One region of the Neisseria sp. P0014.S002 genome, then DNA from elsewhere that is predicted to be linked to it. Evidence: predicted binding sites of a transcription regulator. Region 1 holds the regulator's gene; the other holds the start of a gene.
What was found. Region 1 encodes FNR, which switches genes on or off when oxygen is low (the NO sensors DNR and NnrR bind a similar motif). Its sites were predicted from a motif close to TTGATNNNNATCAA; they were not measured.
Positions count from the first base shown of each region.

Region 1 (15,987 bases):
ACTTATATCGTTCGGCTGATAGCATCTAATACTAAAGAAATACGACCTAAAAAGTATCCGTTTTCTTTTAGGTAAACTGATGTAAACTTGGCTTGAAACTTTGATTTCGTGTGAAGTTTGTAGCAAAATAACGCCTGAATTTCACATCACGCTATGCGGATAAATTTTAGTTTGGCGTTTGCTTTTATTAATATATTCGTGTAGTGCTGTTAATAGAACTTAACAAGACTCTCATCATTAGGAGATACATCAATGAAAGCTTATCTGGCTCTGATTTCCGCTGCCGTTATCGGCTTGGCTGCATGCTCTCAAGAAGCTGCAAAACCTGCTGAAGCCCCTGCTGCTTCTGCCGCTTCCGAAGCTGCCCCTGCAGAAACTACTGCACCTGCTGATGCAGCCCCTGCTTCTGAAGCCGCTCCGACCGACGCTGCCGCCGCTCCTGCTGCCGGCAACTGCGCGACTACTGTTGAGGCCAACGACGCTATGCAGTTCAACACTAAAGAAATCCAAGTAAGCAAAGCTTGTAAAGAATTCACCATCACCCTGAAACACACCGGTACCCAACCTAAAACCAGCATGGGTCACAACATCGTCATCGGTAAAGCTGAAGACATGGACGGTATTTTCAAAGACGGTGCCGGTGCTGCTGACACTGACTACGTTAAACCTGATGATGCACGCGTTGTTGCCCACACCAAACTGATCGGTGGTGGCGAAGAAGCTTCCCTGACTCTGGATCCTGCTAAATTGGCCGGCGGCGAATATAAATTTGCTTGTACCTTCCCAGGTCACGGCGCTTTGATGAACGGTAAAGTTACTTTGGTTGACTAATCCGCCTAAAGCTCGAAAACAGACAGCCTGCCTTGCGCAGGCTGTTTTGTTATAATCTGGAAACATTAATTTAAGAATAAATCCTATGAATCCGTTTGAAACCAAAAGCGTTACTTTTGCCGAACCCATTGAAATGCTGTACGCCTGCCACGGCAAAGTGCGCCGTTTCTGCAATCAGGTTGCCATGTTGTCGGACTATATTGCCGAAAATGGCTGCAATCAGGTTGTTTTGCAAACCATCCGCCAAATTGCCCAGTATTTCAACGTTGCCGCGCCGTTGCACCATGAAGATGAAGAAGAAAACTTCTTTCCGCTTTTGTTGCAATATGCGCCGCAAGCACAAGAAAGCGTTGACGAGCTGTTGCGCCAACATGTCAGCCTGCATGGCAACTGGGACGGCGTAGCGGCTGAATTTGCCAAGCTTGAAGCGGACAACGCCTATATCCCTGATGCCGAAGCATTCAAACGTTTTGTCGCAGGATATGATGTTCATCTAGCAATTGAAGAGCCTTTGTTTGATATGGGCAAAACCTTTATCCCAAAAGAAAAACTGACCGAAATCGGCGAAATTATGGCCGCACGCCGCCGCAAATAAGGCCGTCTGAAACAATCGTCTCAAGGAATACACTATGCTGACCCCAAAAAGTTGCGATTTGTTCAATATCCCTTTTTTCCAGTTTTCCCAGCTTAAAAAATACCAGCCTGAAAGCATTCCGCAAATCAAGGCAGACTATAAAGAAAACTGGCAGGTATGGCAGCAGCTGATCCAGCAGGTTGCCGCCGAATTGGGTGCGCCGTTTGCGCCGCCGCATATCGAACGCTGGTGTAACGGCTGGCAGGTACGCGCTCATTTCTTTGCGTATTTCAAATACGAACAATATAAAAATTCTGCAGCGATTTTGTCGATTTTGTTGAATCGCCGCCGTTTGAGCGTCAGCTTGGACTGGCATTGCTATAAAGCCGATGTTTCCCCCATTGCGCTGCCTGATTACAACCGCTGGCTGGATAATTTTGATACTGAAAAATACGCCTCATTCGATATGTGGCACGGTGCGGAAAGCGAATATGACGATTATCGTACCGTTGCCCAACAAAGCGACGGCGATAGAAAGCTTCGAGACGACAAAGATTTTTTCTGCATCGGGAAACACATCGAACGCGATGATTTAGGCAAGCAGGATGTCGTGAAATGGATAGTGGAAACAGTGGAAGAATTACTGCCGCTTTATGAAGCTTGTCATGGAAAATAACTCAGGACGTAGAAAGACAAATTGCCCATAATAAACTCAAGGCCGTCTGAAAATCACATTCAGAACGTTTCAGACGGCCTGTTTCTCAAAGTGAACAAATATGACCGAAACTCAATCCCTAGAGCTTGCCAAAGAGCTGATTTCCCGCCCATCCGTTACGCCGGATGACCAAAACTGCCAACAACTGCTGGCCGAACGCCTGCAAAAAATCGGTTTTGCCGTAGAAGAGCTTCATTTTGGTGACACCAAAAATGTTTGGTTCCGCCGCGGTACGCAGGCTCCGGTGTTCTGCTTTGCCGGACATACCGACGTCGTGCCGACAGGCCCTGTTGAAAAATGGGATTCGCATCCGTTTGAACCGACCGAGCGTGAAGGCCGTCTGTATGGTCGCGGCGCGGCGGATATGAAAACCAGCATTGCCTGTTTTGTTACCGCCTGCGAGCGTTTCGTTGCCGAAAATCCCGATCATCAGGGCAGCATTGCGCTCCTGATTACTTCGGACGAAGAGGGCGATGCGCTGGACGGCACGACTAAAGTTGTCGATGTGTTGAAAGCGCGCGGAGAGTTGATTGATTACTGTATCGTCGGCGAACCGACTGCCGTGGATAAATTGGGCGATATGTTGAAAAACGGCCGCCGCGGCTCGCTGTCGGGCAACCTGACCGTCAAAGGCAAGCAAGGCCATATTGCCTATCCGCATTTGGCAATCAATCCCGTGCATACTTTTGCCCCGGCCTTGTTAGAGCTGACACAAGAAGTCTGGGACGAGGGCAACGAATACTTTCCCCCGACCAGTTTCCAAATTTCCAATATCAACGGCGGCACAGGCGCGACCAACGTTATTCCGGGCGAGCTGAACGTCAAATTCAATTTCCGTTTCTCTACCGAGTCCACCGAAGAAGGGCTGAAACAACGCGTCCACGCCATTTTGGACAAACACGGCGTGCAATACGATTTGCAATGGTCTTGCTCAGGCCAACCTTTCCTGACTCAGGCCGGAAAACTGACCGATGTGGCGCGCGAAGCCATTGCCGAGATTTGTGGTGTTGAGGCTGAATTGTCCACCACCGGCGGTACTTCGGACGGACGCTTCATCAAAGCCATTGCCAAAGAACTCATCGAGTTAGGCCCATCCAACGCGACCATCCACCAAATCAACGAAAACGTACGTTTGGAAGATATTCCGAAGCTGTCGGCAGTGTATGAAGGTATGTTGAAACGCCTGTTGAAGTGAAAAGGCCGTCTGAAAAAGTAGGATATTAGCCTGATAAAATGGTGTATATTTTTCTTAAGTAATACTGCGATAACAATTAGTTGATAAGGAGAAAAATTGAAGTACGATAATTTTTTCTTTCCTGCAGATGATCTGGCTACTAGTTGCCGTTTTTATCAAGATGTACTGGATTTGCCCGTTAAATTCGACTTTTCCGAAAGCGGTATGGTTGCTTTTCGGGTGGGCGAAGAAGAAGCTGCCATCATTCTTAAAGAGCGGAAAAAATTTCCCAATATGACGCCTGCCGTGTGGATTGAAGTGGATGATGTGCGGGCGAAGTATGCGGCGTTACAGGGTAGAAATATCCGTTTTCTAAGTGAACCTTTCCGTATTCGTACCGGATGGGCTGTAGAATTTTTTGATCCGTCGGGTAATCGTTTGGGGTTTGTTGATTATCGGGAGTAAATGCAGATGATTACTCTGCCTTCTTTAAATGCGCTTCCATCAAAGTGGAATGAAATCCGAGAGCAGTTGGAAACCGACTTTTCTACCGACCTCGAAGCCCTACTGCACGAGCGGTTGACGGAACACGAAGCCAAGCAGCTTGAGCAGGATTTTATTGATTGTATCGGTTGTACGCCTGAAGAATATGTCCATATCCGCCGAGCTGTCCGACTGTTGGAAACGCGTTATCCGGATAGCCCGCACGAACTGACTACCGCCGCGGTTGCCACGCCGTTGGGCGAGATGTTGGCGGTGTTCGGCAGCAAGGGTTTGTGTCTGCTGGAATTTGTCGGGCAGAAACATATGGAACAAGAAATCATGGCTGTCCAAAAAGCTTTGCGCGGGCAGTTTATTTTCCAAGAAAATGAGCAAACGCAACTTTTATGCCAAGAATTGGATTTATACTTTCAAGGCCGTCTGAAAGTTTTTGCGACACCTTTGGAAACGATAGGTACAGCTTTTCAGCAGCAGGTGTGGAATGCGCTGCTGACTATTCCTTACGGCGAAACGCGCAGCTACAAGGAGCAGGCGCAGCAGTTGGGTAATCCTAAAGCCATTCGCGCCGTTGCCGCTGCAAACGGACAGAATAAGGTGTCTATCTTGATTCCCTGCCACCGCGTTATCGGTAGCGACGGCAAGCTGACCGGCTACGCAGGCGGTTTGAACCGCAAACAATCGTTGCTTGCCTTGGAACGAGGCGAGGTTCAGACGGCCTTGTTTTGAGTTTTGATAGAGGATAAGGGGCCGTGCTTGCAGGCTTCGCACGTTGAAAAATTGAGTAGCAGAAGGTCGGGGAAGCCCAGAAAAATCTGCATGGAGAAAAATGTTGGGCAATGCCCACGCTAGAAAAAGAGAAATAAGACATGAGCCTGAAAAACCGCCATTTTCTAAAACTTTTGGATTTTACGCCGGAAGAAATTACCACCTATCTCGACCTTGCCGCCGAATTGAAAGCCGCTAAAAAAGCAGGGTGCGAGGTGCAGCGGATGCAGGGGAAAAACATTGCCCTGATTTTCGAGAAAACATCAACCCGCACCCGTTGCGCGTTTGAAGTGGCCGCACGCGACCAAGGGGCAGGGGTAACTTATCTGGAGCCTTCTGCCAGTCAAATCGGGCATAAGGAAAGCATTAAGGATACGGCGCGTGTTTTAGGGCGGATGTTTGACGGTATCGAATATCGTGGTTTTGGACAGGATGTGGTGGAAGAGCTGGCCAAGTATGCAGGCGTGCCTGTGTTCAATGGTTTGACCAACGAGTTCCACCCGACCCAAATGCTCGCCGATGCGCTGACGATGCGCGAGCATAGCAACAAACCTTTGAACCAAATTGCGTTTGCCTATGTAGGCGATGCGCGTTACAACATGGCTAATTCGTTGCTGGTGTTGGCTGCGAAACTGGGTATGGACGTGCGTATCGGTGCGCCGAAAAGTTTGTGGCCGTCTGAAAACATTATCGAGACGGTGCAGGCTGTTGCCAAAGAGACCGGCGGACGGATTTTGTTGACGGAGAATGTGCAGGAAGCCGTAAAAGGCGTAGATTTTATCCATACCGATGTGTGGGTCAGCATGGGCGAGCCTAAAGAAGCTTGGCAGGAACGTATTGATTTGTTGAAAGATTACCGCGTTACGCCTGAGCTGATGGCGGCGGCGGAAAATCCGCAAGTCAAGTTTATGCATTGTCTGCCTGCTTTCCATAATCGCGAAACTAAAGTTGGCGAGTGGATTTATGAGACATTCGGCCTGAATGGTGTGGAAGTAACGGAAGAAGTTTTTGAAAGCGAAGCCAGCATCGTGTTTGATCAGGCAGAAAACCGGATGCACACGATTAAAGCGGTGATGGTGGCGGCATTGGGCGATTGATTGTTACGCTCAACATTACTTACTGCTTTGTTTAATAGAGATTAAATAAGGGCCGTCTGAAAGAAAGACTTTCAGACGGCCTTGTCGTTTGATTGGGGTTTATTGCCAAATCAGGACTTTGGGTTCGGGCGTTACTTGATAGCCTTCTTGACGCAATAGTTCGATTAAGCCTTTTTCGCTGGGTAAATGGGCAATACCGACGGCAAAGAGGGTGCTTTGTTTGGCGGATTGCTTGCGGATTTCAGGCAGCCATGCCAAGTTGCGGCGGATCAGGAGGTCGTTTTTCAGCCAATCGGACATGGCTTTGGCGTATTTGGTATCAACAAGTTTGAGGGTGCGTTGTTCGGTTTCTTCCAAAAGTGGGATGAGTTCTTCAAAGCGGCCGTCTGAATAGGCTTGATGGAGTTTTTTGACATCTTCGGTTTCTTCTTTATTGGTTTTAATACTGGCTTTCAGAAAGTTGAGCATGGTTTCTTCAGGCTGTGCTTTGAAGATCGCGGTAACATCGTCTAAGCTTTCCAATGAACCACGCGGTTTATTGATACCGACTGCCGCGTTAGTCAGCAACATATCTGCACCGGTTTCTGAGCTATACCCTTTGGGAAATGTACTGCCGGCAAAAATGAATGCTGCCCACGGATGGAGTTTGTCGGCCATTTGGGCGATGGGTTGGCTTTCTTCATTTTGCGAATAGATTTCTTGTAAAAGACGGAAATCTGTTTTGCCAAGCTTGCGGCTGAGCGGTTCGGTACTCATGACTTCTTTGAAGTATTTTTGATACATTTTTTTCGTTTCTGGACTGCTCTCCGGTAGTGGGTCAACTTCTGTCGTCAGTTGGTCGGTGGATTGTAATAGTTTGACTGCATCGGAAGACAAGGTTTGATTGGTTCGTCCCATGTGGATGGTGCCGAGCAGGTAGGAATCGGGTTGGCCTTCTTTGCTGATTTTCCAAACATTGCTGGTCAGTTTAGGCTGCTGCCAGTTAAGTTCGGCAGGTTTGCTTTCGGGTGAAGTTGCGGCGGGTTTGCAGGCACCCAAGGCAAGGGCGGTCAATGGCACAAGCAGGCAGGCAAGCAGTTTTTTCATGTTTTTCCTTATTGTGGTGTGCGGTAGGCAAGAGCGATTTAGAAATCGAGCAGGTTTTGAACCGGATGTTCGCCCGTTTCGGATTTTTCCATTTTGCGGTTGCGGATTTTGGCTTTTCTGAGGGACAGAAGGTGCATGACTTGGTGCTTTTGGCTGTCGGTCATCTGGAGCCAGTACAAGCGCTCTTCTCGGCTGCGCAGGCAGCCTTTGCAATAGCCTTTGGCATTGGCTTCGCAGACACCTATACAGGGACTGGGGATGGGGAAAAAATCGGGTTGTTCCATATTTTAAAAGCGTTTGAGATAAGGGACCGGACAAAGTAAAATTGCAGACTGCTTTCGCTTTCGTCTAAACACGACAAGTGTATCCGGTAGGATTCCTACCAATATTCAATTGAGTTGTTCATTTTAAACCCAATTACTGCAATGGTATCGTATCGATTCAAATGGGGGAGCAAAGTGTACGGTAAGGTCTCCAAGATCAATTACGGTATGTTTGGCAGAATCATGTTTTAATACATATCTGGAGTTCCTCTATATTTTGATTTTCAGACGACCTTATGCCCAGCTCCAACTATTTGCACTTTATGACTTAATCAGTTTACGCAAAGACTGATTGTTGTATTTGATATCGGCAATCATTCGGTCGTATTGATGCATTCTACGGAGTGAGCGGGTAATCAGATAGACCGAGAAAATAATCAAACTGATGTTCATCAGGCTGACCAGTGCGAGCAAAGGCCAAACATCAACGGCCTCGTACCATTTTGATGTCGCAATCAGCGCACTGAAAATAGACAAAGGGAGTGCGAAAACGGCAATGCCCGTACGCATGATAGCAAGTGCCGTGCGTTTTTCAGCAAGGAGAAGCTGCACTTGATTGATGCTGAGGATATCGTTTTGCTGTTCGGTAATCATAGGGTGCGCGCCTATACAAATTAACTTTGAATCCTGATAAAGCGGGAAATATGGTTTTATGTTACCCGAAAGTATTGAAAATAAAAACAAAGGTCGTCTGAAAATTTTCAGACGACCTTTTCCATTCCTGTTTACACAGTTTGCGAGTATTTGGCTTTGGTTTCTTTATGGCGCAGATGGTAGTCGAATACCATGGCGATGTTGCGGATCAGGAAACGGCCCTTCGGCGTAACAGTCAGGCTGTGCGGTTTGAGACGAACCAAGCCGAGGGTTTCCAGTTGCTTCATATCTTCCAGTTCGGCTGCAAAATAGCGGCTAAACGGAATACCGAACACGCTTTCGTAAATTTGATAATCAAGTGAGAAACGGCACATTAAATCCTGAATGATGTTGCGGCGCAGAATATCGTCTTGATTGAGCTGGTAGCCGCGCATAATCGGTAGATGTCCGGCATCGAGTGCGGCGTAATAGGCATCGATGTCACGCTCGTTTTGGGAGTAGGTGCTGCCGATTTTGCCGATAGAGGACACGCCGATCGCTACCAAATCGCAGTCGGCATAGGTTGAATAGCCTTGGAAGTTGCGTTGCAGGAAGCCTTCTTTGAGGGCGGTGGAGAGTTCGTCGTCAGGTTTTGCAAAGTGGTCCATACCGATGAAAACATAGCCGCGCTCGGTCAGGGTTTGAACGCAATATTGCAGCATATCGAGTTTTTCTTCGCTGCCGGGTACGACATTGGTGTCGATACGGCGTTGTGGTTTGAAGATATGCGGCAGGTGGGCGTAGTGGTAGAGGGCAAGACGGTCGGGATCAAGGGACAAGACTGTATCGATGGTAGTCTTGATGCTTTCGGTGTTTTGGTGCGGCAGGCCGTAAATCAAATCGACGCTGACCGATTTAAATCCGGCTTCACGCGCGGCATCAATCACTTCTTTGGTTTCTTCGTAGCTTTGGATGCGGTTGACGGCTTCCTGCACTTTAGGGTCAAAGTCTTGAATACCGACACTCATGCGGTTGAAACCGAGTTTGCCCAATTTGAGGACGGTTTCGCGGCTGACTTTGCGCGGGTCGATTTCGATGGAGTATTCGCCGTTGGGAATCAGCTGGAAGTATTTACGGATCATGTCGAAGACGCGTTCGAGTTGGTCGTCGCTCAGGAATGTGGGCGTGCCGCCACCGAAGTGCAGCTGCGCGAGCTGGTGTCTTCCACCCAAATGCGGTGCCAGCAATTCCATTTCTTTTTCCAGATACTGGATATAGGCATCGGCACGGCTTTTGTCTTTGGTAATGATTTTGTTGCAGCCGCAGTAGTAGCAGATGGTATTGCAGAAGGGAATGTGGATGTAGAGCGAAAGGGGTTTGTTGAGCGCGCCCATGTTGCGCAGGCTTAAAGCTTGGATATATTCGGCTTCTTTAAAGCCTTCATGGAAGCGGTCGGCAGTCGGATAGGATGTATAACGGGGACCGCTTGATGGCAAACTGGCAATTAATTCACGATCGAATTCCGGTAATTCGTTGTTTGTGTTGGTGTTATTTGAGATGGGGATGATTTTCATGGTTGGGCTTGTAGTATAAAGTAGGGAAATTAGGGAAAATTTTAGTCAAAATTTCGATAGTTTGGTAGAATGCCTGATAATGATATGCCGACTTTGACTTGGGTCAATAGTTATTCGGCTTAATCAGGGATTTATAGAACTATGCAGATTAAGGGTGCGTTATGGCCACACACAATGCAACACATCAAATGAAAACCTTGTGTTCCACATGTTCTTTACGCGAGCTGTGTTTGCCTGTCGGACTGATGCCTAACGAATTTTCACAATTGGACGCGGTTATTCGTCAAAGCCGCCGTCTGAAAAAAGGTGAATACCTGTTCCGTGCCGGCGAGCCGTTTACCTCTTTGTTTGCCATCCGTGCGGGCTTCTTTAAGACAACAGTCGCCAGCCAAGATGGACGAGACCAGGTAACCGGCTTTTTTATGTCGGGCGAGCTGATCGGTATGGATGGGATTTGTTCCCATATTCACAGCTGTGATGCTGTGGCTTTGGAAGACAGCGAGGTATGCGAGCTTCCGTTTACACACATTGAAGAACTCGGTCAGGATATTCCCAGCCTCCGCTCTCACTTTTTCCGCTTAATGAGTCGTGAAATTGTTCGAGATCAGGGCGTTATGCTGCTTTTGGGCAATATGCGCGCTGAAGAGCGATTGGCAGCATTCTTGCTAAACTTGTCTCAGCGCCTCTATTCACGAGGCTTCGCCGCCAATGATTTTATCTTGAGGATGTCACGTGAGGAAATCGGCAGCTATTTGGGGCTAAAGCTGGAAACAGTCAGCCGCACCTTGTCTAAATTCCATCATGAAGGCTTGATTTCGGTTGAACACAAGCACATCAAAATCTTAGATGCGACAACCTTGAAGAAAATGGTTTCCGGTTGTTCGCACGCTATCTGAATCTTAGGCCGTCTGAAATATTTCAGACGGCCTTTTTAACAAGAATTAAAGAATAATTGTTAAGTTACGAAAGTGATAGTCAGATATTAAATTGAAAAATCTTCAACAACCGGCGTGTACAGAATGCGGTCGACCACTTCTCTGGTCAGTTTCGGTGCAAACATCTGGATAAAGTCATACGCGTAACCACGCAGGTAGGTATCAGTGCGTAAGGCTATCCAAGTGGGCGACGGTTCAAATAAGTGTGCCGCATCAATCAGCTGTAAATCTTGATCGACAACGGGATCGTACGCCATTTTAGCCATCAAACCAACGCCCAAGCCTAAGCGGACATACGTCTTCAATACATCCGTATCGGCAGCCGATAAGGCAACATCAGGTTGCTCAATATGCGCTTTATTAAATGTACGCGCGATACTGCTGCCGGAATTAAAAGCAAATTCGTAAGTGACCAGCGGAAAAGAAGCTAAATCTTCAAGGCTTAAAGGATTGCGGCAGTCCAAAAGAGGGTGGTCGTGCGGAACAATGACGGCATGGTTCCATTCATAGCAGGGCAGTTTGCCCAACTCAGGATGATCGTCAATGCGTTCAGTAATAATTGCCAAATCAGCTTCGCCGCTGCTGACCATTTGCGCAATGGCAGAAGGGCTACCTTGTTTGATGGTCAAATTGACTTTAGGGTAGTTTTTGACAAATTCCGCAACGATTTTGGGCAAAGCATAGCGCGCCTGGGTATGCGTTGTCGCGATGGTCAGGGAGCCGCTGTCATGATCGGTAAACTCGCTGCCGATATTTTTAATGTTTTGTACATCACGCAAAATCCGTTCCGAAATCTCTAATACGGCTTTGCCCGGTTGCGAAACGGAAACCACACGTTTGCCGCTGCGGATAAAAATTTGGATACCCAATTCTTCTTCAAGCAGGCGGATTTGTTTGGAAATGCCGGGCTGGGATGTGAAAAGCGCATCAGCGGCTTCGGAGACATTCAGATTGTGTCGGTAAACCTCAAGGGCATAACGTAATTGTTGCAGTTTCATGGTAGCAGTACCGGATACGTTGTTAATGTGGATTTTGTGCGACAAACGGCATGTAATTTAACATATTTTGCCCAGTTTTGCCCCGAGTTTTGAAAATGGTTGTTTTTAATGAAAATATCTTTTAATGATATGAAAACAGGAAATCTGTGAATGAAAGGGGGATGAAGTTTTGTTGTTTTTGTACAACTTTGGGCGGGTGAATTGGCTGATTTTGCCCTAAATTAATGACACAAGATTGATTTTTCGGCATGATTAACTACTAGGAAGCAGGCACTTCATAATTGTTTGAAGGCATCGAGTATTGACAGTTTGCCTTGCGCTTCTTTATAGTGCAACCTGATATATCCGATTTGCCGCTGTTTTGATACTGCGGCCTGTATATTGGTACTTTGCAGCGGTTGCTTTCCTAGTCCGCCGCATAACAATTTGATGAGGGAATAAAATGACCAAACAGCTGAAATTAAGCGCATTGTTCGTTGCCTTGGTTGCCTCTGGCACCGCAATGGCCAGCGAAGCGCATACCAAACACGGTTACACCGTAAGCAGCCAATCTCAAGAAATCGTCCGTAACAACTACGGCGAATGCTGGAAAAACAGCTACTTCGACAAAGCTACCCAAGGCCGTGTTGAATGTGGTGATCGTGAAGCAGTTGCTCCTGTACAACAAGCTCCTGAGTATGTTGATGAAACTGTTTCTCTGTCTACTAAAACTCTGTTCGGCTTCGACAAAGACAACCTGCGTCCTGAAGCTCAAGAAAACCTGGACGCTTTGGCTCAACGCCTGAGCAACGACAGCGTACAAACTGTACGTGTTGAAGGTCACACTGACTTCATGGGTTCTGAAGAATACAACCAAGCTCTGTCTGAGCGTCGTGCTAACGTAGTTGCTAACTACTTGGTAGGTCATGGCGTTGCTTCTAGCAAAATCTCTGCAGTAGGTCTGGGCGAATCTCAAGCTCAAATGACTGCTACTTGTGAAGCTGAAGTTGCTAAACTGGGCAAAAAAGTTTCTAAAGCTAAGAAACGTGCTGCTCTTATCGCTTGTATCGAGCCTGACCGCCGCGTTGATGTTAAAATCCGCAGCGTGGTTACTCGTCAAGTTGCTCCAGGTCAAACTATCGAAGGTCAAGGCGAATTGCCTGCTACTGATGAAGGTTGGATCCCAGCTCCTTACAATGGCGTTCACGGTTACGCTAAACCTTAATCGGTTTTTGAAAAATGCCCTGCATATTGCAGGGCATTTTTTTATGGTTTATATTTGAAGAGTCGGGGAATTCATGATTCAAAATAAAAGGCCGTCTGAAAGACTTATTTTCAGACGGCCTTTTATTAAGACAGATTAGTTTGACTTGGGCCATTTCCATACGCAAACAGCGGCGAGTATTGTACAAATCAAAAAGATGATACTGGATAAGCCGTGCCAAACGCCGAATGTTCCACCTACTAGGGACAGTAACCAGTTATCTAGTCCGTACTTGTGTGCTTCGATAACCGGCGTAACCAAAAGATGGTTGCAGGCTAAGAGTAGCCAAAGTACCAAGATCCACCAAGAAAGTGAGGCCAGTTGCCGTCTGAAAAAAGCATAGGCTGCGCCAAAAATAACTAAGCCACATAGTGCTGTGATGGCAAATAAAATGCCGGCAATTTCTCCCGCCTGCATTTTGGGCAGGAGGCGGAACAGGATAGGGGCGGTAACATAGCCTGCTGTCAACTGCATACCGAGCCACATAGCGGCAGCGGTTTGGGTAATTTTGTACAGTAGATTCATTATGTTTCTCCTGGGAATATTTCATTTTTTCTATTATGATGTTTTTAGGTACAACAAAAGGCCGTCTGAAAATGTTTTCAGACGGCCTTTTGTTTATTTAAATATATTGCACGGCAATGATGTCATATTCACGTACGCCGCCGGGTGCTTGAACTTCTGCAACGTCGCCTTCTTCTTTGCCGATTAGGGCGCGGGCAATGGGGGAGCCAACGTAGATTTTGCGTTCTTTGATGTCTGCCTCATCTTCACCGACGATTTGGTAGGTAACTTGTTCTTCAGTTTCCAAATCTTCCAGTGTCACAGTTGTGCCGAACACGATTTTGCCTTCTGCATGGATTTCGGCAGGGTTGATGATGTGCGCCATAGAGAGTTTGTGTTCCAACTCGGCGATACGGCCTTCGATAAAGCCTTGACGCTCTTTGGCGGCTTCGTATTCTGCGTTTTCAGACAAGTCGCCGTGCGAACGTGCTTCGGCGATGGCTTCGATGACTTCTGGGCGTGCTACGCTTTTAAGGTGTTGAAGTTCTTGTTTCAACAATTCTGCACCACGGACGGTCAAAGGGATTTTTTGCATTGAGTTCTCCATGAAAGCATGATAATGCTTTTAAAATTTTATCCGGCCACGCGCGGTAGCCGGATTGGAAATAAAAATACAAGCCGCCAAAGCTTGGCGGCTTGATGAATAAATAAGTAATGTCTGTATTCTACCAAATTCTGCCGAAACCGCAATGATTAAAACGGATTTTCAGTAAAGTGTTGTTTTCTGTCTATTTTGTTTTTTCAGACGGCCTAAAAACTAAATATTGAAGTATTTCAAAGCTGCATTGGAAAAACGGTTTCTTAAATGAATGTTTTTGATTAAAATACCTGTTGCTAATTCGTAGTAATTAGTCTGCTTTAACTATATGAAGAGAAAATATGGAAACAAAACCAACTTCCCAAAATGAACAACGGGCTAACCGCCGTTATTTGACTGTTTGGCGATGGCATTTTTATGCCGGACTTTTGGTTGCGCCGTTTTTAACCCTGCTGGCTGTTACAGGGTTGGGAATGCTGCTATTCGCCAATATTACCGGTAAAGAAGGCGAACGCATACATATTACGCCGCAGGCAGTGGTGCAGCCTTTGTCGGCTCAGGCTGAGGCCGCCAGACAGTTTGTGAATCCGGAAACTGCTTCTGTAGTGCAGTATATTGCGCCACGCGCAGATGATATGGTTGCCGTATTCCGTGTGAACAATGACGATAAAGCCACTATGGTTGCCGTTGATCCCTATACGGCAAAAGTTGTGAATACGATGCCGCGCGGTCAAGGCTGGTATCACACGATGGACGAAATCCACGGCGATATGATGATCGGCCCGGTGGGCGACTATCTGCTGGAAACTGCCGCGTCGCTGACCATCCTGATGATAATCACGGGGATTTATTTGTGGTGGGCGAAACAGCGCAGCCTGAAATCCATGCTTGTGCCGAAAGCAGGCAAAGGACGCACATGGTGGCGTAGCATGCACGGAGCATTTGGTTCTTGGGTTTCTTTGATTTTGTTGCTGTTCTGTCTGTCAGGTATTGCTTGGGCGGGAATTTGGGGCGGTAAAGTGGTTCAGGCGTGGAGTCAATTTCCTGCGGGTAAATGGGGTGTGGAGCCTAATCCGGTATCTTCCGTGCCAACCCATGGTGATGTGCTGAATGACGGTAAATCTAAAGAAGTGCCATGGATTTTGGAGTTGACGCCTATGCCGGTTTCCGGTACGACAATGGGTGAAAACGGTATTAATCCAAGTGAGCCGATGACTTTGGAGACGGTTGACCGCTTTGCACGTGAAATTGGCTTTAAAGGCCGTTATCAGCTTAATTTGCCTAAGGGTGAGACCGGTGTATGGACGCTGTCACAAGACTCAATGAGTTACGATATGATTAGTCCGACCGCTGACCGCACGGTACATATTGATCAATACAGCGGTAAAATCCTGGCTGATATTCATTTCGACGATTACAACTGGTTTGGTAAATTCATGGCGGCAAGCATTGCTTTGCATATGGGTACATTGGGCTGGTGGAGCGTATTGGCAAATGTCTTATTCTGTCTGGCGATTATCTTTATCTGTGTCAGCGGCTGTGTAATGTGGTGGAAACGCCGTCCTTCGGAAGCACATGGTTTGGTTCCTCCGGCGCAGAAAATCAAATTGCCGGTATGGTGGGCAATGGCTGTGCCGCTTTTGATTTTGGCTGTGATTTTCCCAACAGCCATTGCTGCAATCGCTGTTATTTGGATTTTGGATACACTGTTGTTGTCGCGTATCCCGGCATTGGCAAGATGGTTTAAATAACCGCCCGATGTGATTAAAGGCCGTCTGAATTTTTTGTTTCAGACGGCCTTTTGTATAAAGGTTTAAAGAAGCAGGGGGTTATGATTCTATTTCAGTTTATGCATGAGATGGGAATTGTGGTTGGTTTACAGGATTGTGTAAGAAAGATAAGGAGTTTTTGTATAAAAACAAAAAACCCACTTCATTGAAGTGGGTTTTTGATGAAAGCTATTAACCTTTGCGAGCAGGCAATTTTTCTTTAATGCGAGCTGCTTTACCGGTCAGGCCGCGCAAGTAGTACAGTTTGGCGCGACGTACGTCACCACGGCGTTTAACTTCGATTTTTTCTACGGTAGGAGAGTACAGTTGGAAAGTACGTTCTACACCTTCGCCGCTAGAGATTTTGCGAACGATGAAGTTGCTGTTCAGGCCACGGTTGCGGCGAGCGATAACAACACCTTCGTATGCTTGCAGACGGCTGCGAGAACCCTCAACTACGCGTACAGATACGACAACGGTGTCGCCTGGAGCGAATTCAGGGATTTCTTTGTTCAGGCGAGCGATTTCTTCTTGCTCTAATTGTTGAATCAAGTTCATTTGTTTTTCCTAAGTTATGATTGGATTTCCTGTTGCTCTTGCAAGATTTCTTTCAAGAGGCGGGATTCCTTTGGGATTAAACTGCGCTTTTCCAATAAATCAGGTCGGCGCTCTAAAGTGCGTCGCAGCGATTGCTTCAATCGCCACTCGGCAATCAAGCCATGATTTC
Region 1 covers NZ_JBQCVO010000003.1:62,145-78,131, reverse strand. The annotation lists gene azu (azurin) at 253-831, shown strand; gene ACTHSX_RS04800 (hemerythrin domain-containing protein) at 917-1,426, shown strand; gene ACTHSX_RS04795 (glucose-6-phosphate 1-dehydrogenase family protein) at 1,461-2,081, shown strand; gene dapE (succinyl-diaminopimelate desuccinylase) at 2,182-3,315, shown strand; gene ACTHSX_RS04785 (VOC family protein) at 3,412-3,759, shown strand; gene ACTHSX_RS04780 (methylated-DNA--[protein]-cysteine S-methyltransferase) at 3,766-4,521, shown strand; gene argF (ornithine carbamoyltransferase) at 4,662-5,657, shown strand; gene ACTHSX_RS04770 (TraB/GumN family protein) at 5,757-6,743, opposite strand; gene ACTHSX_RS04765 (DUF1289 domain-containing protein) at 6,782-7,027, opposite strand; gene ACTHSX_RS04760 (hypothetical protein) at 7,328-7,660, opposite strand; gene hemN (oxygen-independent coproporphyrinogen III oxidase) at 7,792-9,213, opposite strand; gene fnr (fumarate/nitrate reduction transcriptional regulator Fnr) at 9,375-10,109, shown strand; gene ACTHSX_RS04745 (CysB family HTH-type transcriptional regulator) at 10,196-11,146, opposite strand; gene ACTHSX_RS04740 (OmpA family protein) at 11,589-12,350, shown strand; gene ACTHSX_RS04735 (DUF4149 domain-containing protein) at 12,486-12,914, opposite strand; gene greA (transcription elongation factor GreA) at 13,012-13,488, opposite strand; gene ACTHSX_RS04725 (PepSY-associated TM helix domain-containing protein) at 13,833-15,242, shown strand; gene rplS (50S ribosomal protein L19) at 15,453-15,818, opposite strand; gene trmD (tRNA (guanosine(37)-N1)-methyltransferase TrmD) at 15,833-15,987, opposite strand, start outside.

Region 2 (15,987 bases), on a different contig from region 1:
AACAAGGCCGTCTGAAACTGGCGCACGGTATTGAAGTCGGCCATGTATTCCAATTGCGCGACAAATATACCCAAGCCATGAATGTCAGCTTCTTGGACAATAACGGCAAATCCCAAATCATGGAAATGGGCTGCTACGGTATCGGTATTACCCGCGTTGTTGCCGCCGCCATCGAGCAAAACAACGACGAAAAAGGCATTGTTTGGACCAAAGCAATGGCGCCGTTTGAAGTCGTGATTGTACCGATGAACTACAAAAAATCTGAATCCGTACGTGAAGCCGCTGACAAAATCTATGCCGAGCTTTTGGCTGCCGGTGCGGATGTATTGTTGGATGACCGCGACGAACGTGCGGGCGTATTGCTGAATGACTCCGAGCTGTTGGGTATTCCTCACCGCATCGTAATCGGCGATCGCGCCTTAAAAGAAGGCAATGTCGAATATGCCGAGCGCCGTGACAATCAGGCTCAAGCCGTTGCAGTATCAGAAGTTGTCGCCAAGGTTTTGGCCGCATTGAACGCTTAAGTCTTTTTCAATCATGAAAAGGCCGTCTGAAACTGATTATTTCGTTTCAGACGGCCTTTTTCTATTTTAATAAATAATGTTTTTTCCGTAGCTCTCTAATATTTCTTTGATTTTCAAAATGGTTTCTTTAGGTGGCGGATGTACGCCTTTTAATTTGTATTCGTCGCCGCACAAAGCCCATTTGTGTGCGCCCAATTCGTGATACGGCAAAAGCTCAACCATTTCGACATTCTCCATATCACCGATAAACTCGCCCAATAAATGCGCTGAACGCTCATCATCGGTATAACCGGGAACAACCACATAACGCACCCGCGTCGGCTGATTGCGTTCGGCAAGATAGCGCGCGAATTTCAGCGTTTTAGTATTTGGAATACCGACAAGCACTTTATGAATTTCAGGATCGATTTGTTTTAAGTCGAGCATGACCAAATTGGTATGATCGAGCAAATCATCCAAAATCGAATCATAGTGCAAAGCATAGCCATTACTGTCGAGACAAGTATGGATATCGTGTTCCCGACAGGCCGTAAACCAATCTCGTACAAACTCATATTGCAATAACGGCTCGCCGCCGGTTGCTGTTACGCCTCCGCCTGTCGCACGCAGATAATGACGATAGGTCATGACCTGCTTCATCACAGTTGCCACATCCAATTCCTGCGCCTGCTCGGTATGGAGATCCCAAGTATCGCGATTATGGCAATACAGGCAGCGCATCAGGCAACCTTGCAAAAAGAGCACGTAGCGCAAGCCCGGACCATCGACAGCACCGCAAGATTCAATCGAATGAATAATGCCTTTGCCGTTATAGTGACGGTGGCCAAGGTCTTTCAGTTCCGGCTCGGGGGTAATGGCAAAAGTCGTGGACATAGTGTTCGGCTCAAAAATGTTTTTGCTTATATGGATTGTACGATAATGAAGGCCGTCTGAACATTTCAGACGGCCTCGGAGCTTTGTTTCAAAACAAACCAAATGCAAATTTAGCTTCTGGTTTGTTTCTCAACCCGGATTACATGGTTTCTGTGAACGTACGGGTAATCACGTCAAGCTGTTGCTCGCGGGTCAGCGAGTTGAAGCGAACCGCATAACCGGACACACGAATGGTCAACTGCGGATATTTCTCCGGATGGTGCATCGCATCTTCCAAAGTCTCGCGATTCAATACGTTGACGTTCAAGTGTTGACCGCCTTCCAAAATACCGTCTTCATGGTGGAAATAACCGTCCATCAGACCGGCGAGGTTGCGTTCGCGAGAATGCTCATCTTTACCCAACGCGCCTGGAATAATGGAGAAGGTATAAGAAATACCGTCTTTAGCAAACTCAAATGGCAGTTTGGCTACGGAAGTCAATGAAGCGACTGCACCGTTGACGTCACGGCCGTGCATTGGGTTTGCACCCGGACCAAACGGAGCGCCTGCACGGCGGCCGTCTGGAGTATTACCGGTTTTCTTACCGTAAACAACGTTGGAAGTAATGGTCAGTACGGACTGAGTCGGAGTGGCGTTGCGGTAAGTTTTGTGGGTTGCCACTTTTTTCATGAAGCGTTCAACCAAATCGCAGGCGATCTCGTCAACGCGGTCGTCGTTGTTACCAAATTGTGGGTATTCGCCTTCGATTTCAAAGTCAACGGCAATGCCGTTTTCGTCGCGAATCGGTTTCACTTTGGCGTATTTAATGGCAGACAGAGAGTCGGCAGCCACAGACAGACCGGCAATACCGCAAGCCATCGTACGGATCACATCACGGTCATGCAATGCCATCAATGCAGCTTCGTAGCTGTATTTGTCGTGCATGTAGTGAATGATGTTCAACGCGGTAACGTATTGGGTTGCCAACCAATCCATGAATTTGTCCATGCGCGCAAAGACAGTGTCGTAGTCCAAGACTTCGTCCATAATCGGTTCGGTTTTCGGACCAACTTGTTCTTTAGATTTTTCATCCACACCGCCGTTGATTGCGTACAGCAGGGTTTTTGCCAAGTTGGCACGGGCGCCGAAGAACTGCATTTGTTTGCCGACAATCATTGGGCTCACGCAGCAGGCAATAGCATAATCATCGCTATTGAAATCAGGACGCATCAAGTCGTCGTTTTCGTATTGGATAGACGAAGTGTCGATGGATACTTTGGCGCAGTACTCTTTAAAGCCTTGTGGCAGTTGTTCAGACCACAATACGGTGATGTTCGGCTCAGGAGACGGACCCATGTTGTACAAGGTGTGCAACACGCGGAAGTTGGTGCGTGTTACCAAGGTACGGCCGTCCAAGCCCATACCGCCGATAGATTCGGTTGCCCAGATCGGGTCGCCGGAGAAGAGTTGATCGTACTCCGGAGTACGCAGGAAACGAACCATACGCAGTTTCATCACCAAGTGGTCAATGAATTCTTGCGCTTGGGTTTCGGTAATCACACCATTTTTCAGGTCGCGTTCGATGTAGATGTCCAAGAATGAAGATACACGGCCGAAAGACATCGCCGCACCGTTTTGGGATTTAACGGCAGCGAGGTAGGCAAAGTAAGTCCATTGGATGGCTTCTTGTGCATTTTTTGCAGGGCCGGAAATATCGTAACCGTAAGAAGCCGCCATTTCTTTCATTTGGCCCAATGCTTTGTATTGCTCATTGATTTCTTCGCGGCGGCGGATCACTTCTTCCAAGTCCACACCGTTTTCCAAATCGGCTTGCAGTGAATTGAACTGGTTGAGTTTGTCTTTCATCAAGAAGTCGATACCGTACAATGCAACACGACGGTAGTCACCGATAATACGGCCACGGCCATAAGCATCCGGCAGACCGGTAATCACACCTGATTTACGGCAACGGCGGATGTCGGGAGTGTAAACGTCAAACACGCCTTGGTTATGGGTTTTGCGGTATTTGGTGAAGATTTCGCTAACTTCAGGGTTCAACTCAACGTTGTACACTTTGCACGCGTCTTGCACCATTTTCAAACCGCCAAACGGCATGATGGAACGTTTCAAAGGCTCGTCTGTTTGCAGGCCGACGATGGTTTCCAAATCTTTGTTGATGTAGCCTGGAGCGTGGCTGGTAATACCGGACACGATTTGCGCGTCGATTTTATACGGCTCGTGCGTACGGTTTTCTACTTTAATGCCTTCCAATACGTCTGCCCACAGTTTGGTTGTGGCTTCGGTTGCAGGTGCCAAGAAAGAAGCATCGCCTTCATAAGGCGTGTAGTTTTTCTGAATAAAATCGCGAACATCTACGTTGGTTTCCCAGTTACCGCCGGTAAAACCTTCCCAAGCGGCAGGACGTTGCTGAACATCATTTGACATATCAAGCTCCTAATTTTATTGAAAATATAGACCGTAAATTTTCTGAAAGGATAGCACTAATACCCTTCCATTTACAGGGGTTTTCTTGAAATAAAATTACAGACTAGCCTTTTCTTGACTTACATCAATGAGAATAATTGTTACTTGACACTACATCTCGGTTTCCAAACACTCACGTTTAAAAACGGCGTAAAATACAAAATTCAGCCCTGAAGACAGATGTCCTTCAGGGCTGAATTTTTATGGCATTTCATATAAAAGGCCGTCTGAAACATTCAGACGGCCTTTTATTCACTTAATCAATTAAGCAAACGGATGATGCAAAACGATGGTTTCTTCACGATCAGGACCGGTTGAAACAATAGCCACAGGCGCACCACAAACTTCTTCAATACGTTTCAGATAAGCTTTAGCGTTTTCAGGCAGCTTGTCATATTCTTTCACACCGAAAGTCGACTCACTCCAACCCGGCATGGTTTCGTAAATCGGTTTGCAGGTTTCTACCGCATCAGAGCCGCAAGGCAGAATATCGGTTTTGCTGCCATCAGGCAATTCATAACCTACACAGATATTGATGTTCTCAATACCGTCCATCACGTCCAGCTTGGTAATGCACATACCGGAAATGCCGTTAACTTGAATAGAGCGTTTCAGAGCAGCCGCGTCAAACCAACCACAACGACGCGCACGACCGGTTACAGAACCGAATTCATGGCCGCGCTCAGCCAAGCCTGCACCCACTTCGTCAAACAATTCAGTCGGGAATGGACCGGAACCCACGCGGGTGGTATAGGCTTTAACGATACCCAAAACGTAATCCAGCATTTGCGGACCTACGCCTGCACCGGCAGAAGCAGCACCTGCCAAGCAGTTGGAGGAAGTTACAAACGGATAAGTGCCGTAGTCGATGTCCAGCAACGTACCTTGCGCACCTTCAAACAACAGGCTTTCGCCTTTGCGGTTTTTCTCGTTCAAAACACGGGAAACATCGGTAATCATCGGCGTAATGCGCGGCGCAACTTTTTCAATGACCGCCATTACATCTTCAACTTTTACCGGCTCGGCATTGTGCAGGTGTTGCAACTGAACATTGTAATAAGCCAAAACAGCTTCCAGTTTTTCAACCAGTTTTTCAGGGTGCAACAAGTCCACCACGCGAATCGCGCGACGGGCAACTTTATCTTCATAGGCTGGGCCGATGCCGCGACCGGTTGTACCAATTTTACTTTTACCGCGGGAAGCTTCGCGTGCTTGGTCGAGCGCAATGTGGTAAGGCAGAATCAATGGGCAGGTCGGCGCAATTTTCAGACGGCCTTCAACGTTTTTCACACCGGCAGCGTTCAATTCGTCGATTTCGCCCAACAATGCTTCAGGAGAAACGACAACGCCTGAGCCGATGAAACAGTCCAAAGTCTCATGCAAAATGCCGCTTGGAATCAGGCGCAAAATGGTTTTTTTGCCACCGACGACCAAAGTATGGCCGGCATTGTGGCCGCCTTGGAAACGTACAACACCGCTGGTTTCTTCCGCCAGCCAGTCAACAATCTTACCTTTGCCTTCATCACCCCATTGGGCACCGATTACGACAACATTTTTAGCCATAGCCATCTAACCTTATTTCAGATACAAAATTTCAAAATAAAACTCAATCGTTCAAAGCGATTACTTTCCAAATGCCGTCTACCTGTTTCAGACGGCCTGTAACCTCTTCCGAACCGTTATAGCCGATACCGTAATCGATAACGACACATTGTCCTTGTTCGCGCAAAGCATCTACCGCTTCTTGAGCCGCAGGCACGTCTTTTACATCGACAGCCACCACGGATTCCCGTCCGATAGCAGGAAGGCGGCCGATAAAGCTGCGCAAATCAAAACTGAATCCGGCCGCAGGACGCGCGCGTCCGAAGTATCCGCCTAATCCATCATAACGGCCGCCGCGTGCCACGGCATCATGACGGTTTGAACCATAAGCCGCGTAAAGCAAACCGGTATGGTAATTGTCAACGCGCAATTCCGACAAATCAATATGCACTTTTTGATTTGGGAACGCATCGCATACTGCCTGCAATTCATCCAAGGCCGCACTGACTGCGGACAATTCCGGTAATTTCTCTCTAGCCAAAGTCAGCACTTCACGACCGCCGTACAGCCGGGGCAACAGTGAAAAAGCTTTTGCCCACATACCGTCGAGTTTCCACTCTTTGACCAACTGGCTGACAGCCTCGGCATCTTTGTCCTGCATTGATGAAAGCAGGATTGCCGATTGCTGCTCATTCAAATGCGCGGCATTTGCCAAAGCACGGAATACGCCGATATGACCCAACGAAAGCAAAACTTCGCCCATGTCGGCAATCTTCATGCTTTTCAGCATCAAATCAATCAATTCAATATCCGCTTCAATGCCTTCCAAGCCATACATTTCCGCACCCGCCTGCAAAGGCTCGCGCATATTGAGCAATCCGTCAGGCCGCGCATGAAGCACCGAACCGGCATAGCATAAACGGTTGATGCCTTGGTTGGCAGAAAGCAAGTGGGCATCAATACGCGCCACCTGCGGCGTAATATCCGCGCGGATACCGAGCTGACGGCCGCTGAGCTGATCGACGACCAAAATGGTTTTCAAAGACAAACCAGCATCGATATGCGTCAATAAGGAATGGCTGTATTCCATCAACGGCGGTTGCACCAATTCATAACCATGCACGCAAAACAAAGCCAATAGCCGCTCACGGGCGCTTTCCAGTTGTCGGGCATTGGTCGGTAACACGTCGGCAACGTGTTCAGGAAGCTGCCAAGACTTCATGAGAATCTACCTCTGTTTTTTTTTGTAAACATAAAGGGCTGCTTAAATTTAAAACCAAATCAGCCTAACGACTGAAATTTTCCTGAATGCATCAATAGCAAATCCGATGCAGCTTCAACAAAACTGATTTTAAATTTAAACAGCCCCTGAGTAACGGCTTCAAACCGTCGAGTTATTAAAATCAGACTTTACCATATTAAAACGAATTTTGCACCCTGTTTACAGAGAACGTAAAAAAACATTAAAAACAAAGGCCGTCTGAAAACCAAATGCATAGCTGCATCGTTTTCAGACGGCCTTATTCATGCCTGAACAACCCGACGCTTAACGCCAGTAACGCCACCAAGGCATATCGTCAGATCGCCATTCGTGTTGCAAGAACGGGCTTTGCGGGAAGTTGGTTTCCAAAACACGGCGTGTATCGGCAGCCAGTTGCGGCTTGTCCAGTTTTTTGTACGCCAATTCCATCATCGCCAAAGCTTCTTCGACGTAACGGGTATTTTGGTAACGACTGACGATTTTTTGCGCACGGTTGACCGCTGCGACATAAGCACCGCGTTTCATGTAATAACGCGCCACAGACATCTCGTTACCGCCCAAAGCGTCCACCAGCTTGGCCATACGCTCGGTTGCATCAGCAGCGTATTTGCTGTTTGGATAACGTTGAACCAACTCGGCAAACGCCTGATAAGCATCACGGTTGGCTTTCGGGTCGCGGTCGGACCAGTCTTGGGAAGCCAGCTTGTTCAAGAAAGACTGGTCTTCGTTAAACAGCACCAAACCTTTCAAGTACAGCGCGTAGTCCATATTCGGATGTTGCGGATGATGGCGTTGGAAGCGCGCAATGGCAGCCAAGGCTTTTTCCGGCTCATCGTCTTTATAATAGGCATACGCCGTATCCAACTGGGACTGCTGTGCATAGCGGCCGTTTGGAAAACGGGATTCTAAAATTTCGTATAACTTGACAGCTCGCGTATAATTGTTGCTGTTCAATTCGTCTTGCGCTTCGGCATAAAGCTTTTCCACACTCCAATCTTGAGTAATTTGGGCGTCTTTATCGATTGTGCCTTTATTTGCGCAGGCACTCAGTGCCAAACCTAAAGAAACTACTAAAAGAATTTTTTTCATGCAGAATACTTCCTTTGATAACGAAGCCGATTATAGCGATGATTTAGACTTTCCGTCATCCCCTGAAACAGAAAGTTGTGTTAATTTGACCGTTCCGCTCGAAATGGCGGGCGGAAGGCTGGATGCCGTATTGGCCAAACTCATGCCCGACTACTCGCGCAGCCGCCTGAGTTCGTGGATTAAAGAGGGTGCTGTCATTGTAAACGATAAGCCCGCGCAACCCAAAGATAAAATGATAGGCGGCGAATTGATTGCCGTTACGGTACGTCCGAGCGAAGAAAACCTCGCGTTCATGCCCGAGCCTATGGATTTGGACATTATTTATGAAGACGATACCGTCATCGTCATCAACAAACCGGCCGGATTGGTCGTTCATCCTGCCGCAGGCAACTGGAGCGGCACCCTGCTCAACGGCCTGTTGGCGCACTGTCCCGAATTAAGCCAAGTGCCGCGTGCGGGCATCGTACACCGTTTGGACAAAGAAACCAGCGGCCTGATGGTGATCGCCAAGACCCTGCCGGCACAAAACTCACTGGTTCAACAGCTTCAAGAGCGTACAGTCAAACGCATTTACCGTGCAGTCGCCAACGGCATCGTCCCTTTTGACGGCAAAATCGAAACCCAAATCGGCCGCGATCCGCACAACCGCCTGAAAATGGCAGTCGTCAAATTCGGCGGCAAACCTGCCATTACCCACGTCAAAGTGTTGGAACGTTATCTGGCGCACAGTTACATCGAATGCTCGCTCGAAACCGGCCGCACGCACCAAATCCGCGTTCATATGCGCGAAGCCAACCATCCGCTGGCCGCCGACCCTGTTTACGGCAACCTGCGCCATCCATGCAGCGACGCGGTTAAAGAAGCCATCAAAGCCCTCGGCGCGCGCCAAGCCCTGCATGCCTACCGCTTGAGCTTTGTGCACCCGAAAACCGGCGAAACCGTTTCCTTTGAAGCGCCTATGCCTGACGATATGTACCACCTGCTTTCCGTCCTGCGTCTGGAAGCCGGTTTGGATTCGTCTTTGAGTAACGAGGAAGAATGGCAAGAGAAATTCGGCATGGACGATGACGACGATTGGAATGAAGACGACTACGATGTCGAAGTCGTTTATGTAAGGGATTAAACCCATTTTTCAGACGGCCTAAAATATTATTTGAGGCCGTCTGAAATCAATCCGTTCCAATATTTCAGCGATTCTAAAATTATGAAAACCATCACAGATACCCTAAACCTCGCCCCGCAAGGTAAGAATTTTTTGACTGCCGACTGGCCTGCCCCTACCAATATTAAAACGCTTATTACCACACGCAACGGCGGTGTCAGCGAAGGCGTGTACCGCAGCCTGAATGTCGGTTCGCACGTCGGTGACAATCTGGAAGCCGTGCTCCGCAACCGCGAAATCGTACAGGAACAAGTCGGCCTGCCCGTTGCCTACCTTAATCAAATCCACAGCACCATTGTTGTAAATGCCGCAGAAGCGTTAGGCAATACGCCCGATGCCGATGCTTCGGTTGATACGACGGGTACGGTTGCCTGCGCTTCAATGACTGCCGATTGCCTGCCTGTCTTGTTTTGTGACAAAGCAGGTACAGTCGTTGCGGCGGCTCATGCAGGTTGGCGCGGTTTGGCCGGCGGCGTTTTGCAAAATACCATTGCAGCAATGAATGTCGAGCCGTTGGAAATCATGGCCTATCTCGCGCCTGCCATCGGCCCTGATGCGTTTGAGGTGGGGCAAGATGTATTTGATGCGTTTTGCACACCTATGCCGGAAGCTGCCGATGCGTTTGAAGACATCGGCGGCGGCAAATACCTTGCCAACATTTATGCTTTGGCGCGCATGGTTCTGCACCGCGAAGGCGTGAACATGATTTATGGCGGCACTCATTGCACCGTCTTGGAACGCGATACTTTCTTCTCCTACCGCCGCGACGGACAAACCGGCCGCATGGTCAGCCTGATTTGGTTGGAAAAATAAGATTTGCACCATCAAAGACAAGGTCGTCTGAAATATTTTCCGTTTGCGGTTTCAGACGGCCTAAACATTATTCGTTATAATCCGACGATACCGTAACCGGTTTCAACGAAGGAATATCCAATGAAAAAAATCCTATTGCCTGCACTCGCCCTATTGCTTGCCTCTTGCGGTTTCCACCTGAAAGGCACAGGCGTGACTTCGCAGCCGCTGCCTTATCAAAATTGGCATGTAGAAGGCGGAGCTGTCATGCAAAAAGCGCTGGAAAATGCCTTACGCCGTGCCGACGGTCATCCGGTTAGCGAAGCCGAATCACAAATCACCCTGCGCGTTGTCGACTTCCAAAAACGCCGCGATATCTACACCATCACCCGCGCCGCCGCAATCAACGAATACCTGCTGGCCATGACCATCAAAGCCCAAGCCTTCCGTAACGGCGAGCCGGTTGGCGAACCGATGGAAGTTAAGGTTCACCGCACCATGGACTACGCCGACAGCGAAGTTTTGGGCAAACAGGAAGAGGAAGAAACCATTTGGTCTGAAATGCGCATCGACGCCGCAGATCAAATCGTCCGCCGCCTGACTTTCCTGAAAGCACAATAATGGCTGCCGCGTCCATTGAGAGCCTGCGCCCCGATACGCCGCTCCAACCGTTGTACATTATTCACGGCGAAGAGGATTTGTTGCGCATCGAGGCTTTGGATACCCTGCGCGCGGCCGCAAAAAAACAAGGCTATCTCAACCGCGAAGTCTATACCGCCGAAAACAATTTTGACTGGAACGAGCTGTTGCAAAGTGCCGGCAGCGCAGGTTTGTTTGCCGATTTGAAACTACTGGAAATCCACATTCCCAACGGCAAACCCGGCAAAAACGGAGGCGATGCCCTGCAAGCCTTCGCCGAACGCCTGCCCGAAGATACGGTTACGCTCATCCTCCTGCCCAAGCTTGAAAAAGCGCAAATCCAGTCCAAATGGTTTTCCGCATTGGCAGGCAAAGGCATCATCTTAGAAGCCAAAGCCGTTGCGCCACATGCTTTGCCGCAATGGATACAGGGCCGTCTGAAACAGCAGGGTTTAGATATTGAACCTGAAGCACTCGCCCTTTTTGCCGAGCGCGTCGAAGGCAATCTTTTGGCCGCCCGTCAGGAAATCGAAAAACTCGCCCTGCTCCACCCCCAAGGCCATTTAATCAATATTGCCGATGCAGAGGCCGCGGTTGCCACCGTCGCCCGCTTCGACGTATTCCAACTGGCAGGCGCATGGATGAAAGGCGATGCCCTGCGCGTTTCCCGTTTACTGGACGGCTTGGAAGAAGAAGGCGAAGAGCCGGTTTTGCTGTTGTGGGCGGTTGCCGAAGACATCCGCACCCTAATCCGCCTGACTGCCGCACTCAAGCAGGGACAAAACATCCAAAGCCTGCGCAACAGCCTGCGCTTATGGGGCGACAAGCAGACCCTTGCACCGATGGCGGCCAAACGCATTTCCATCAACCGCCTGCTCGACGCACTCAAAACCTGCGCCAAAATCGACCGCATCATCAAAGGCGCGGAAGAAGGCGATGCATGGACTGAGTTCAAACAACTCATTACCTCGCTGGCCGCTTGAAACCGTTGCCACGTGTCAAGAAACTTGCACGCAATACGCCCCAAAAACAGAAAATACTGTAAAATAGCGTAAACTTAAATTCAGGCCGTCTGAACCTCGCATTTCAGACGGCCTCTTCCAGCAAAAAACAAGGAAACACCAACCATATGGATAATAAAACCAAACTTCGCATCGGCGGTCTGGCCCTGCTGACCACTGCCGTATTAAGCCTCATCATCGTTCTGATCGTCGATTCATGGCCGCTGGCCATCCTGTTGGCCGTCATCATCGTGGCCGCTGCCGCAGGCGGTTTCGTTTGGACTTCACGCCGTCAGCAACGCCAATTCCTCGAACGCCTGAAAAAATTCGACATCGATCCGGAAAAAGGCCGTATCAACGAAGCCAACCTGCGCCGTATGTACCACAGCGGCGGCCAACATCAAAAAGACGCGATTACCTTGGTTTGCCTGTCACAAAAATGTTCCGTTGACGAAGCGCACGCCATCTTCAAAAAACGTCCGACCCGTCAGGAAATGAACCAAATGGCTGCCCAACAGGCACGCGGTCAAAAACGTCCACATCGCTAATCCCGACAGTAACAGGCCGTCTGAACATCCTATCCCGTTTCAGACGGCCTGTTTTTATTTCCATCAAACCCATTTCCGTTTCCATCGCATTATGACCCGTCTTCCTACCGCCCCACTCAAACGCCGCCTCGCCGCACTGGTTTACGAACTTCTGCTGACCGGCGCCGTGACCAGCATTGCCGCCCTTGCAGCCGGTATTGTCGCCATCTTTCTCAATCCCGTTTCCACGCGCCTGTCCATGCTGGCAACCTGTCTGATTCTGTTCTACGCATGGTGGCTCTACTTCCGCGCCAACTGGCACAAAAAAGGCCAAACCCTCGCCATGCAGACATGGAAAATCGGTTTAGCCGATAAAAACGATACCCAGCCGCCCCTGCCGCAGCTGCGCCTGCGCTTTATTTGGGCAAGCATTTTTATTGTTTTCATTCCCCTGTTTGCCTACGCCGGATTGCGCCATCTGCTCAATATCCCTCCTAAAGGCGCATTCGGCGCCGCGCTCATTTGGCTCATCCTGCCATGGGGCTTCGCCCTGTTCCAGCCCGACCACCAGTTCCTCTATGACTTTTTGGCCGGAACAAGGCTGGTGGATTTGAATCAGAAGAAAACAAACGAATAAAATCCGCAAGCATCTCTAATTCTTAATAAAATAAAGGCCGTCTGAAACTCAAGATAAGTTTCAGACGGCCTTTAATCATAACATCAAGCAATAATTATTCTTGCCAACGTTTGAACACCAGTGATGTATTGACACCGCCAAAAGCAAAGTTATTGCTGACCACATAATCGGTTTGAATCTCGCGTCCGCCTGTTTGAATGTAATCCACCTTACCGCAACGCGGATCGATGTTTTCCAAATTAACGGTCGGCGCAAACCAGCCGTTGTTCATCATTTCGATGGTAAACCAGGCTTCCAATGCCCCGCACGCGCCGAGTGTATGGCCGAGATAGCTTTTTTGCGAACTCATCGGCACAAAACCAAATACTGCCTCAGTCGCCAATGTTTCGGCAATATCGCCTTTTTCGGTCGCCGTACCGTGGCCACTGACATAGCCGACTTTATCAGGCGTAATACCGGCGTCTTTCAGCGCAAGCTCCATACATTTTTGCATGGTCTCTTTTTGCGGTTGAGTAACGTGGCTGCCGTCGCTGTTGGCACCATAGCCGACAAGCTCGGCATAGATTTTCGCACCGCGCACACGGGCGTGTTCCAATTCTTCCAATACAAAAATGCCTGCTCCTTCGCCGATGACCAATCCGTCTCGAGCGTTGTCGTAAGGGCGTGGCGTCAGCTCAGGTTCGCCGTTGCGGCGGCTGGCTGCATAAAGCGAGTCGAAAACATAAACTTCAGACGGACAAAACTCTTCGCCTCCGCCGGCCAACATCATATCAATCAGGCCGTATTTAATCGCTTCATAAGCATAACCAATGCCTTGGCTACCCGAAGAACACGCGCTCGAAGTCGGGATAATGCGGCCTTTCAAGCCGAAGAAAATACCGATATTGGCGGCAGTCGTATGCGGCATCATGCGCACATAAGTATTGGTGTTGAAATTGCGCGATGTGCCGGTGAGCAAAAGCTCACCCATATCGCCAATGTCTTTGGTACTGCCGACAGACGAACCGCACGCCACGCCCATACGGCCGTCGGTAATGCTTTCATCGCCCAGCAAGCCTGCATCCGTCAAAGCTTGTTCCGCCGCATCGACACACAAATGCGACACGCGTCCCATGCTTCTGAGCTGCTTGCGCGTCCAGTGTTCGGGAGGAGAATAGCCTTCAATCGGCGCCCCCAGTTGCGCTTCCAATTCAGGAAAACGTTCTCTCCAGTCCATGTATTTGACGGCATTTTTTTCGGCTTTAAAGGCCGTCTGAATACTTTGCCAATCACGGCCGAAAGCGGTAATACCGCCGATACCTGTTACTACGACTCTTCTGGTATTCAACACAAACCTCCGTTCACAGCAATCACTTGGCGCGTAATGTACGCCGCTTTTTCATCCATCAAAAAGCGCACCGCATGCGCCACTTCCTCGGGCAATCCCATACGCGCGACAGGGACGGCCTTTAAGATTTCTTCGACAGGCACGTTCTCATCGATAATATCGGTATCGATAAGGCCCGGCGCCACGCAGTTGACGGTAATTTTGCGTTTAGCCAACTCAACCGCCAGGGCTTTTGCCGCGCCGATTAGGCCCGCTTTGGACGCGCTGTAATTGACCTGACCACGGTTGCCCGTCAAACCGGACACCGATGCCATGCACACAATCCGTCCGGCTTTGCGGCGGCGGATCATCGGCATGGTCAAAGGGTGCAACACATTATAAAAACCGTCCAAATTGGTACGCAGTACCAAGTCCCAATCATCATCTGTAAAAGCAGGAAACGCATTGTCTCGCGTCAGACCGGCATTCAGTACTACGCCGTAATATGTGCCGTTTGCCTCAATGTCGGCAGTCAAAATTTCTCGGCAGGCTTCGCGGTTGGACACGTCAAACTGCAACACGCGCGCATTTCTACCCAATGTACGGATTTCTTCCGCGACGGCTTCTGCTTCATCGCGGCGGCTGCGGCAGTGGACGACAATATCAAAGCCGTCCTGCGCCAAACCAAGCGCGATGGCTTTGCCAATACCGCGATTAGACCCTGTAATTAAAATAGTTTCACTCATACATTTTCTCACTATATCGACGGGCCGTCTGAATCTTTGTCTTTTCAGACGGCCTTGTAAACGGTTTAAATGATTTGACCGTCTTTCGGACTGTACACATTTAAAGAAGCTTTTGCCAGCAAACCGTCCGGCGGCAACAGATGCTTCACATCTTCCGGCGCATCCGTCCAACGCAACTCGCAATCAAATACGCCCATACCGACCAAATCCTGAATGGACACATGCGCCCTAACTTCCAGCTCAGTACCGACAGGCACGGAATCGGCAAACAAATCCAGCTTGCGCGTTCCCAATAAAAAACCCAAGCGGACAGGCTCTCCGGCCTTTAAAGCCTCAATGCCTGCGAACGCGCCTATGCCCTGCGCCATCAATTCCATATAAGCCATAGACGGCAACACACCATCCTGCAGCAAAATATGCTTGTCGCCAACCGGCGCACGGCAAACCGTATAGTCATCGCCAAATTCTTTCACACAATCGATTAGCACCATATGTCCGCTGTGCGGAAGCAGCGAAGCCACATCATAAATCGGGGCACTCGGTATTGAAGGCATAAAATGTCATCCGGGAATAAATTACGTTACAATATGCATTATAACAGAGCCTAGCTTTTACTAACCCATTTCATTACAATGTATGAAAATGTAAAACATTGAAAGATATCATGCCTCAAAACGTTTGCCGTTTCAGCTTCAATATCGCCGCATGGCAGGCCTCCTCCAGCAAAATCAGTACGCCGGAGCAATGGCAGGACTGGGCGCAGGGAAAACTCGATACCGCCTCACTACCGGAGTGCAAACCCGCGCTCTCCTTTTTGCCGCCTATGCAACGCCGCCGCTTGGGAAAAACGGCGCGCTTGGTTTGTGATGCCGCATGGAATCTGGCCGACCAATATCCTGAAAGCGTACCGGTGTACGTTTCTCACGACGGCGAAAGCAACCGCAGCTTTGAATTGTGGCAAGAGCTTTTGAACACGCATACCGTATCGCCGACCTCATTCGGCCTGTCCGTCCACAACGCAACAATTGGGCAATGGTCGATGTTGCGTAAAGACATGAGCGAGCATACCGCGTTGGCCGTTGCCGCCGATTCCTTTGAAACCGCGCTGACCGAGGCATTCGCGCTTTTGCAAGACGGCGCACTATCCGTTTTAGTGATTGTTGCCGATGATCCGTTGTCTGAAGACTATCCCGTCTTGGCTACACGTGCGCCGTTTGCCTATGCATTGGCACTGGTCATCACAAAGGGCGAAGACTATACCTTAAGCTTGGAAACCACATCCGAAAGGCCGTCTGAAAACCCTAACGATACAACAGTCGAGCCCTATTGGAGCAGCTTGGAGTGGGTACGCTTCCTGCTTTTAGACGACCGACAACACACGCAACACTATGCCGGTAGAAACTGGCACTGGCAGAAAAACGTAT
Region 2 covers NZ_JBQCVO010000006.1:92,591-108,577, forward strand. The annotation lists gene ACTHSX_RS07465 (proline--tRNA ligase) at 1-524, shown strand, start outside; gene pflA (pyruvate formate lyase 1-activating protein) at 591-1,397, opposite strand; gene pflB (formate C-acetyltransferase) at 1,537-3,822, opposite strand; gene ACTHSX_RS07480 (adenylosuccinate synthase) at 4,126-5,424, opposite strand; gene ACTHSX_RS07485 (ATP phosphoribosyltransferase regulatory subunit) at 5,468-6,625, opposite strand; gene ACTHSX_RS07490 (outer membrane protein assembly factor BamD) at 6,950-7,753, opposite strand; gene rluD (23S rRNA pseudouridine(1911/1915/1917) synthase RluD) at 7,752-8,876, shown strand; gene pgeF (peptidoglycan editing factor PgeF) at 8,958-9,728, shown strand; gene ACTHSX_RS07505 (LPS-assembly lipoprotein LptE) at 9,849-10,328, shown strand; gene holA (DNA polymerase III subunit delta) at 10,328-11,329, shown strand; gene ACTHSX_RS07515 (hypothetical protein) at 11,476-11,895, shown strand; gene ACTHSX_RS07520 (RDD family protein) at 11,987-12,511, shown strand; gene ACTHSX_RS07525 (beta-ketoacyl-ACP synthase) at 12,606-13,841, opposite strand; gene fabG (3-oxoacyl-ACP reductase FabG) at 13,835-14,563, opposite strand; gene ACTHSX_RS07535 (ApeP family dehydratase) at 14,629-15,117, opposite strand; gene ACTHSX_RS07540 (beta-ketoacyl synthase chain length factor) at 15,228-15,987, shown strand, end outside; gene ACTHSX_RS07545 (lysophospholipid acyltransferase family protein) at 15,986-15,987, shown strand, end outside.
Region 2: a site for FNR is predicted at 3,937-3,950, ahead of pflB (formate C-acetyltransferase). Genes of this name have one in related genera too.